One region of the Roseateles sp. FW301-B2 genome, then DNA from elsewhere that is predicted to be linked to it. Evidence: predicted binding sites of a transcription regulator. Region 1 holds the regulator's gene; the other holds the start of a gene.
The links. The regulator NrdR, encoded in region 1, represses ribonucleotide reductase genes. The targets are predictions, from matches to a motif close to CACNANATNTNGTG.
Positions count from the first base shown of each region.

Region 2: a site for NrdR is predicted at 3,424-3,437, ahead of AC3WQY_RS12725 (ribonucleoside triphosphate reductase). Genes of this name have one in related genera too.

Region 1 is NZ_JBYTBE010000012.1:113,497-118,204, forward strand. It holds gene AC3WQY_RS10760 (prepilin-type N-terminal cleavage/methylation domain-containing protein) at 1-343, opposite strand, end outside; gene AC3WQY_RS10765 (type IV pilin protein) at 340-810, opposite strand; gene AC3WQY_RS10770 (GspH/FimT family pseudopilin) at 915-1,475, opposite strand; gene nrdR (transcriptional regulator NrdR) at 1,569-2,012, opposite strand; gene glyA (serine hydroxymethyltransferase) at 2,034-3,281, opposite strand; ZMP/ZTP riboswitch at 3,339-3,473, opposite strand; gene AC3WQY_RS10785 (lytic transglycosylase domain-containing protein) at 3,528-4,346, opposite strand; gene AC3WQY_RS10790 (UbiD family decarboxylase) at 4,612-4,708, shown strand, end outside.
Region 2 is NZ_JBYTBE010000016.1:26,774-31,481, forward strand. It holds gene ipdC (indolepyruvate/phenylpyruvate decarboxylase) at 1-1,279, shown strand, start outside; gene AC3WQY_RS12720 (methyl-accepting chemotaxis protein) at 1,413-2,957, shown strand; gene AC3WQY_RS12725 (ribonucleoside triphosphate reductase) at 3,443-4,708, shown strand, end outside.

The DNA.
Region 1 (4,708 bases):
CGACCGCAACCGTTTTTGACTCGGTCTGCTGGAAGTTGCAGGCCGAGGCCGGGGCGCGCGTGCAGTCACAGCTGCCCAGCGGGCCGATGGACATCGCCACCGTGTAGCAGCTTTGGCTGGCATTACGACCAAACCAAAGCTGCAATTCCGTTGCTCTGAGCCCCGCCTCGGAGCGTGCATAAGCGAGATTGGCGCGCAATTCGGCAGCGACGGCCTCGACGCGGTAACGCGACAGCATATCGGCCAGATTCGGCCACGCCACGCCCAGCAGCACGCCGAGGATGGCAAGTGCCACCATCACCTCGACGAGGCTGACGCCGCGATGTTGATGTTGTACGCTCATTTGGGCCAACACTTGTCCGAGCTATCCGCGCTGGATCCATCCACGGCCTGGTACTTCGCCGTGCCTCCCTTCATCGTGATGGACAGGTTGGCGCAGTCGCTGTCTGCCGTTTGCAGGCCGCCAGCGCGGGGCGTGGCGACAAGCGTGTAGCCCGTTGCCGACGCATTCTGGATGGCAATGTCGTAGTGTTTGGCTGCAGCGTTGGCCAGCAGGCCCAACTCCGCCATGGAGTCTGTGTAGGCTGGTTTGTTGGCGCGCCAGCGCTCCTGCGCCTGCTGCACCGTGGCCAGTGCGGAATAGGCATCGGCGCGGCGGCTTTTGGATACGTACTGGCGGTAGGTGGGTAGGGCGACCACGGCCAGTATCACCAAGATGCTCAGCGTGACCATCAGTTCAACCAGGGTGAATCCAGCCTCAACCGTGGCTACACGATGCCATTTTTGCGTGGAAGGGGGCTGCTTGCTCACGGCCCGATTATTTGGTGTTGACTCGTGACAAGCTGCACGAATTGGCGCCGCCTGTCAGCTCGGGCGCACCGCTCATCCATACCCCCCCTTGCTTGAGGGGGGGCTTAGCAGCGGGGCAGGGCGCCCCGGTCGGTATCCGGCGAACAGGACCTGATCCGTCCCATGATGCTGACGATGTGCCGCACCATGGCGCCGTCCCTGAGTCGCACGTCTATCGTGCCGGCGGGGCTGGCCGTGCCCTGTTCACCCTTGAAGGTTATGCGGTTGACATTGGCGCGTATGCTCATTGCACCGTTGCTGGGCAGCCAAGCGGCTCGAATCAATGCGCCCGCGTCGCCACAGCTGACCTTGCCGGCGTTGTCGCAACTGCAGTCTGTCGTCTGGCCGATATGCATCCAATAGCAGGAGCCTTCGGCTGTGTCGGCAAAGCTAAGATGGATGCTGTTGCCGCTGCGTATCGATTCACTGCGGGCTAATTGCAGGTCCACGTAGAGTTGCGAGGCAATTGCATGCAGACGGTTGCGCTCGCGCAAGGCCCTCATGGCTTGCAGCGCGGGCAGCGACAGCAGGCACAGTATCGCGAGGCAGATGCAGATTTCCAGCAAGGAGACACCGCTGGAGTTGCGCAACGGGGCCGAGCGTCGCTGCTGTCTTGAGCCGTTCATGTAGCACCTCGCCGTTCAAGCCTTGGCGGTGCTGAAAACTTAGCTCGCCGTGTTCGGTGTTTCATTCACACCGAAGAGGGAGCGGGGCGAAGCTCAGATCTCGCGAATCAACTGGCGGAACTCGTCCACATCCTCGAAGCTGCGATAGACCGAGGCAAAGCGTACATAGGCCACTTTGTCGATGCGCTTGAGCTCGCGCATCACCAACTCACCCAGCCGGGTGGAGGGGATTTCCTTGGCACCGCTGGCGAGCAGTTTTTCGTGGATGCGCTCCAGGGCCGCATCGATCTGCTCAATGCTCACCGGACGCTTGCGCAGCGCCAGTTGCATGGAGGCGCGCACCTTGCTCGGATCGAACTCGGCGCGCGTGCCATCCTTCTTGACCACCGCGGGCATGGCGATTTCCGCCCGTTCGTAGGTGGTGAAGCGTTTCTCGCAGCCCTGGCAGCGGCGCCGCCGACGCACCACGTCGCCCTCGTCGGACTCCCGGGTCTCGGCAACCTGGGTTTCGTGATGTCCGCAGAAAGGGCAACGCATGCGACGGGGCGGCTCGTTGGCTCAGCGGTAGACCGGGAACTGACGCGTCAGTGCGGCCACCTTGGCGCGCACGGCTTCCAGATTCGCCTCGTCGCCCGGCTTGTCCAGCACATCGGCGATCAGGTGCGCGGTCTGGCGCACCTGATCTTCCTTGAAGCCGCGCGTCGTCATGGCCGGCGTGCCCAGGCGGATGCCGCTGGTCACCATGGGCTTTTGCGGATCGTTGGGAATGCCGTTCTTGTTGCAGGTCATGTGGGCCTTGCCCAGCAGGGCCTCGGCCTCCTTGCCGGTCAGGCCCTTGGGCCGCAGATCCACCAGCATGACGTGGCTTTCGGTACCGCCGGAGACGATGCGCAGGCCGCGCGCGATCAGGGTCTCGGCCAGCACCTTGGCGTTCTTGACCACCTGTTCCTGGTAGGTCTTGAATTCCGGCGTGAGCGCCTCCTTGAAGGCCACCGCCTTGCCAGCGATCACATGCATCAGCGGGCCGCCCTGGATGCCGGGGAAGATCGCGCTGTTGATCTGCTTGGCCACATGCTCCTTCATCAGGATGATGCCGCCGCGCGGGCCGCGCAGGCTCTTGTGGGTGGTGGAGGTCACCACATCGGCATGCGGCACCGGGTTGGGGTAGACGCCCGCGGCGATCAGGCCGGCGTAATGCGCCATGTCCACCATGAAATAGGCGCCGATCTCCTTGGCCACCTTGGCAAAGCGCTCGAAATCGATGCGCAGGCTGAAGGCCGAGGCGCCGGCGATGATGAGCTTGGGCTTGTGCTCGCGCGCCAGGCGCTCCATTGCGTCGTAATCGATGTCTTCCTGCTCCGTCAGGCCGTAGCTGACGACCTTGAACCACTTGCCGCTCATGTTCAGCGGCATGCCGTGGGTCAGGTGGCCGCCTTCGGCCAGGCTCATGCCCATGATGGTGTCGCCCGGCTGCAGCAGGGCGAAGAACACGCCCTGGTTGGCCTGCGAGCCCGAGTTGGGTTGCACATTGGCGTGCTCGGCGCCGAACAACTGCTTGACGCGGTCGATCGCCAGTTGCTCCACCACGTCCACGTACTCGCAGCCGCCGTAGTAACGCTTGCCGGGATAGCCCTCGGCGTACTTGTTGGTGAGCTGGCTGCCCTGCGCCTGCATGACGGCGGGCGAGGTGTAGTTCTCCGAGGCGATCAGCTCGATGTGGTCTTCCTGGCGCTGGTTCTCATTCAGCACGGCGGCCCACAGGTCGGGATCTACGTTGGCGAGAGTCGAAAGGCTGCGGTCAAACATGGTGTGATGCTGGCTGTACTCTAGGGTTGGAGCCCGGCGGCCACGTCACGACGTGGTGCAGGCTGCCCAGGCGAACGGCGGAAAAGCTGACACGAACCAGGGCCCATGGCAGTTCGCGCTCCCCGGTGGTCAACCACCTCGGGCCGGCATAACAGGGTATAGCGGCCTTCATCGCCAGTCGCGCGAAGGCTGCAGTGTAGCGGACGATTCCCGGCGGATTAGGGTTGCGCCGGGTGGGACAGTGCATCAATGTGCCAGCGCGATCCGCTCGTCCGACACGGCCGGCGCTGCCGGCTTGGCAACCGGCGGCCGGCCATTGGCCACCGCCTTGAGCTGCTCGTGCTCGGCCAGCACGCGGCCGGTATAGCCGGCGTCGTCCGGCAGGTTGGCGGCACCAACGTAATAGCGCAGACCTTCCTCCACACCGCCGGCGCGCTGGATGCATTCCTTCAGCACTTGCACGCCGACGCGCAGATTGGTGATGGGGTCGAACGCGGCGTGGTTGCCGCCGAAGACTTCGTACTTGTCGTCATGCACCCGGGTCATGACCTGCATCAGGCCCTGGGCGCCCACGGCGCTCTGCGCGAACGGGTTGAAGCCGGATTCGATGGCCATGATGGCCAGGATCAGCGTCGGTTCGACATGGGCGCGCTGCCCGATCTCGAAAGCCTCCTTGACCAGCCTGCTGACGGGCTCGGGCGCCACCTTGTAGCGGCGTGCCAGCCACATGGCCACGGCGGCCTGCTGACGCGGCAGTTCCTTGGGGTCGGTGGCGGTGGCGCGGCCGATCGCGTCAGGCTCGGCCAACGTGCTCAGCATGTCGCCGGAGGCCTCGGCACGGGCCTCCTGGCGTGCATGCAGCCAGCCAAAGACCTCGCCTTCCAGACGCTGGCGCAGATCGGCCTGGCTGTAGAACACCATCAAGGCAGCAACCAAGGCAAAACCCAAAAGGGCAAACGTGTTGTGGCTCACCACCAGCAGACCCTGGCCGATGTCCTTGACGAACAGGGACAGGGCAGTGCCGGTATCGCGGGCCAGGGATATCAGACTTTGACGCGCTGTCATGCGACTCCTTTCTTCTCCGTCCGGCGGCGAGCCCTGGCACTCGGCCATGGCTGTTTGCCCGACAGTGATAATGGGCCGGCTTGTCGCAACGCGGATCCGGTCGGATCCAGGCGCTGCTGCTCGGCGTCCATCGGCAGCGGGGCGTCTGCAAGCTCCCACACTCGCAGACACGGGTTATCCCTGAATGATCTCAGGAATGGGCGGATTCTAGGTGGCAAAAATAACCCGTCAAGCTTATGGCTGTGGTCTCTAATTACTATTTGTTATGAAATACAGAGATCTGCGCGACTTCATGGCTGGTCTGGAACGCATCGGAGAATTGCGCCGAGTCGACCAGCAACTGTCGGTCAAGCTTGAAATGA
Region 2 (4,708 bases), on a different contig from region 1:
GAAGGCGCTGGATTCGCAATGGCGCATCTTCGAGGAGCTGACGGTGGACCGCGCCCGGCTCGACGACCCCGTCACCGCGCCGGCCCTGATCGCGCGCGTGCTCGACAGCGCGCTGCGCCGCGCCGGCCCGGTCTACCTGGAGATCCCGCGCGACATGCCCGAGCGCGCCTGCGCCGCGCCGCCCGAGCTGCCGCCCCCGCCGCTGGACCGCGAGCGCCTGGCCGCCTGCGCCGACGAGCTGCTGGCGCGCCTGCGCGCGGCGCGCCATCCGCTGCTGCTGGTGGGCGTGGAGATCCGCCGTTATGGCATCGAGGCCCAGGTGGCCGAGCTGGCGCGCCGCCTCAACATCCCGGTCGCCACCACGCTGATGGGGCGCGGCCTGCTGGTGGATTCCGGCGTGCAGCATCTGGGCACCTACCTGGGCCTGGCCGGCGATCCGGAACTCACCGAGGCGGTGGAGGGCTCCGACGCCCTGCTGCTGCTGGGCGCCATCATCTGTGACAGCAATTTCGCCGTCTCGCGCAAGCGCATCGATTTCCGCCACGCCATCCGCGTCTGGCAGGGCGAGGTGGAGATGGGCCACCATGTCTACCGCGAGCTGCCCATCAAGGAGCTGGTGGAGGCGCTGCTGCTGCGCGTGATGACGCGGCCGCCCCAGCCCTTCATCGAGACCGCGCGCACGACGCCCGAGCTGCCCGCGCCGGATGCGCCGCTCACCCCGGCGGCGATTGCCGCGGCGGCCAATGCCCTGATGCAAAAGCATGGCGCGCTGCCGGTGGCCTGCGACATGGGCGACTGCCTGTTCACCGCCATGGACCTCACGCCCACCGACCTGATTGCCCCCGGCTACTACGCCACCATGGGCTATGGCGTGCCGGCGGCGCTGGGCCTGCAGGTGGCCACCGGCCGCCGCCCCCTGGTGCTGGTGGGCGATGGCGCCTTCCAGATGACCGGCTGGGAGCTGGGCAACGCCCGCGCGATGGGCTGCGACCCGATCGTGCTGCTGCTCAACAACGCCAGCTGGGAGATGTTGCGCACCTTCGAGCCCGAGGGCCGCTACAACGACCGCGGCGCCTGGGACTTCGCGGCCATGGCCGCCGGCATGGGCGGGCGCGGCTACGAGGTCCACACGGTGGGCCAGCTGGTGGAGGCGCTGGCCTGCGCCCAGGCCGAGCGCGGCCGCTTCCAGCTGCTGGACCTGCGGCTGGCCCCCGGCGTGCTGTCGCCCACCCTGCAGCGCTTCGTCGGCGCGGTGAAGCGGCTTTCGATGCCCGGCTGAGCAGCCCGACAGGCTAGGGTCAGATCTTGCTAGCAGGATCGGAAACCCTGGCCGGTGTGGAGCTCCATCCCTATACTGGCCCATCACCCCTGCGCCCAGGGGCATGGTTTGAGGATGGTGTCCGGAGGTCGAGATGCTTACGTTCGAGAACCTGAGAGTCGGAACCCGGCTCGCCGTGGGCTTTGGCACCGTGATGGTGCTGCTCATCATCATTTCGGTGCTGGGTACCCTGGGCGCGCGCCAGATCGCCGCCAGCACCAGCCAGATCTACGAAGACCGCACCGTGCCGCTGCAGCAGCTGGCCCGGGTCAACTCGCTGATGCTGCAGAACCGCGTGCTGGTCACCGAGATGATGCAGGCGCCGGGCAAGCTGGACGAGCTGAACGCGGTGATGCAGGGCAATATCGAGCAGGTCACCAAGGCCTGGAAGGCCTATGCGGCCAGCCAGATGACGCCCGAGGAGGCGCGCCTGGCCGCCAAGTTCATCGAGCTGCGCGGCCGCTACGTCAAGGACGGGCTGCTGGCCGCCCGCGATGCCATCAAGTCCGGTGCGGCCGAACAGTCGACGCAGATCTACACGGGCCAGATCCTGCCGCTCGGCAAGCAGACCCAGGAGGCCATGGACGCCCTGATCGGGCTGCAAGTCAGCGAGGGCGCCAAGGACTATGCCGCGGCGCAGAGCGGCAGCAGCCAAGTGATGTGGGTGAGCCTGCTGGGCACGGCGCTGGCGATTGCACTGTCGGTCTGGCTGGCCTGGGTTGTGAGCCGCTCCATCACCGCGCCGGTACGTGAGGCCCTGGACCTGGCCGAGCGCGTCGCCGCGGGGGACCTCAGCGCCACGCTGCAGGCCAGGGGCCGCAACGAGATGGCGCAGCTGCTGCAGGCGCTCGGCCGCATGACGGAAAGCCTGCGCGCCATCGTCGGCCAGGTGCGCGACAGCAGCGAGAGCATCAGCACCGGCTCGGCCGAGATCGCCACCGGCAATGCCGATCTGAGCCAGCGCACCGAGACCCAGGCCAGCAATCTGGAGGAGACCGCGGCCACCATGGAGGAGCTCTCCAGCACGGTGCGCAACAACGCCCAGACCGCCGCCCAGGCCAACGAGCTGGCGCACAGCGCCAGCGCCGCGGCCGGCCGTGGCGGCGCCGTGGTGGGCGATCTGGTCAGCAATATGGCTGCGATCTCGCAGAGCTCCAACCGCATTTCGGAGATCATCGGCGTGATCGACGGCATCGCCTTCCAGACCAATATCCTGGCGCTGAATGCCGCGGTGGAAGCGGCGCGCGCGGGCGAGCAGGGCAGGGGCTTCGCGGTGGTGGCGGGCGAGGTGCGCAGCCTGGCGCAGCGCAGCGCCGAGGCGGCGCGCGAGATCAAGTCGCTGATCGGCGACAGCCAGACCAAGGTCGAGAACGGCAACCGCCTGGCCGAGCAGGCCGGCGGCGCGATGCAGGACATCGTGCAGGAGGTGGGCCGCGTCAGCACCCTGATCGCCGAGATCGCCAGCGCCAGCGGCGAGCAGTCGCGCGGCATCTCCCAGGTGGGCGAGGCGGTGGGCCAGCTCGACCAGGTGACGCAGCAGAACGCCGCCCTGGTGGAAGAAAGCGCCGCCGCGGCCGAGAGCCTGCGCAACCAGGCGCAGCAGCTGTCGGAACTGGTGGCGAGTTTCAGGTTGAGGTGACGCAGCCGTCTCGGATCGACGGATCCGCGCCGCAGCCCAGGCCGGCAGGCACTCGGCCCCAGATGCGGTGGCCTTCGCGTAGAACGCTCAGGCTTTCCTCGGTGCTCGCCGAACCGGGACTCGCGCACAACTCGCCGTTGCACCCCTGCGGGCCGGCGTGTGCCAGTGGCACCCGCCTGTGCTCCAGCTCAAACAAGGCGCGCTCGACGCATCGCCTGGAGCGATGCGCAACCCGGTTCTGCTGCGCGCCTCGGCATCGCAAATGGGGCCTCGCACCTGCCGACCTGCGCTGCTCGGGCAGTGCACGGCCTTGATGCCGTGGTGCGCGATCTGCGCTTTGTTGCCAACACCACGCGCAGGCCCGGCAAGCTCGGCTCGGCCCTTTTTGCGCTGGCGCAAAGCCCGCGCAGATCGCCGGGGTCAGGTCTTGTTGACCACATATCTAGTGTCTATCCTGCCGGCCTGACACTAGATATAGGTTTTTCATGTCCACTCAAGCGGCCCAGCAGCCTACGGCGCTGATGAAACGAGACGGGCGCGTCGTCGCCTTCGACGCGGCCAAGATTGCCAGCGCGCTGGCGCGGGCCGGCGCCGCCACCGGCGAGCTGGATGCGCAGCGCGCGCAGCAGCTGACGCGGGCGGCGGTGCTGCCGCGCCTGCAAGGGGTTCACTGCCCGCAGATCGAGCAGGTCCAGGATGCCGTCGAGGCCGCGCTGTTCGATGCCGGCCTGCGTCACACGCTGCGCGCCTACGTGGTGTATCGCGAGCAGCACCGCCAGCTGCGCGGCGCGCGCCAGACCCTGGTGGATGTGCAGGCCACCATGGACGAATACCTGCAGCAGCGCGACTGGCGCATCAAGGCCAATGCCAACCAGGGCTGGAGCCTGGGCGGGCTGATCCTGAACGTCTCCGGCAAGGTGGTGGCCAACTACTGGCTGGACCAGGTCTATCCGCCCGAGGTGGGGCGCGCGCATCGCGAGGCCGATCTGCACATCCACGACCTCGACATGCTGAGCGGCTACTGCGCCGGCTGGTCGCTGCGCACCCTGCTCAACGAGGGGCTCAACGGCGTGGCGGGCAAGGTCGAATCGGCACCGCCGCGCCATCTCTCCAGCGCGGTAGGCCAGATCGTCAACTTCCTGGGCACGCTGCAGAACGAATGGGCCGGGGCCCAGGCCTTCTCCAGCTTCGACACCTATCTGGCGCCCTATGTGCGCCAGGACGGGCTGGGCTACGAGCAGGTGCGCCAGTGCATGCAGGAGCTGGTCTACAACCTCAACGTGCCCTCGCGCTGGGGCACGCAGACGCCGTTCACCAACCTGACCTTCGACTGGACCTGCCCCGAGGATCTGCGCGAGCAGGTGCCGGTGATCGCGGGCCGCGAGATGCCGTTCTGCTATGGCGATCTGCAGGCCGAGATGGACCTGATCAACCGCGCCTATATCGAGGTGATGATGGCCGGCGATGCGCGCGGCCGCGCCTTCACCTTCCCCATCCCCACCTACAACATCACGCCCGATTTCGACTGGGACAGCCCCAACGCGACCGCGCTGTTCGAGATGACGGCGCGCTACGGCCTGCCGTATTTCCAGAACTTCCTCAATTCCGAGCTGCAGCCGAACATGGTGCGCTCGATGTGCTGCCGCCTGCAGCTGGATCTGCGCGAGCTGCTCAAGCGCGGCAACGGCCTGTTCGGCTCGGCCGAGCAGACCGGCTCGCTGGGCGTGGTGACGATCAACTGCGCGCGCTTG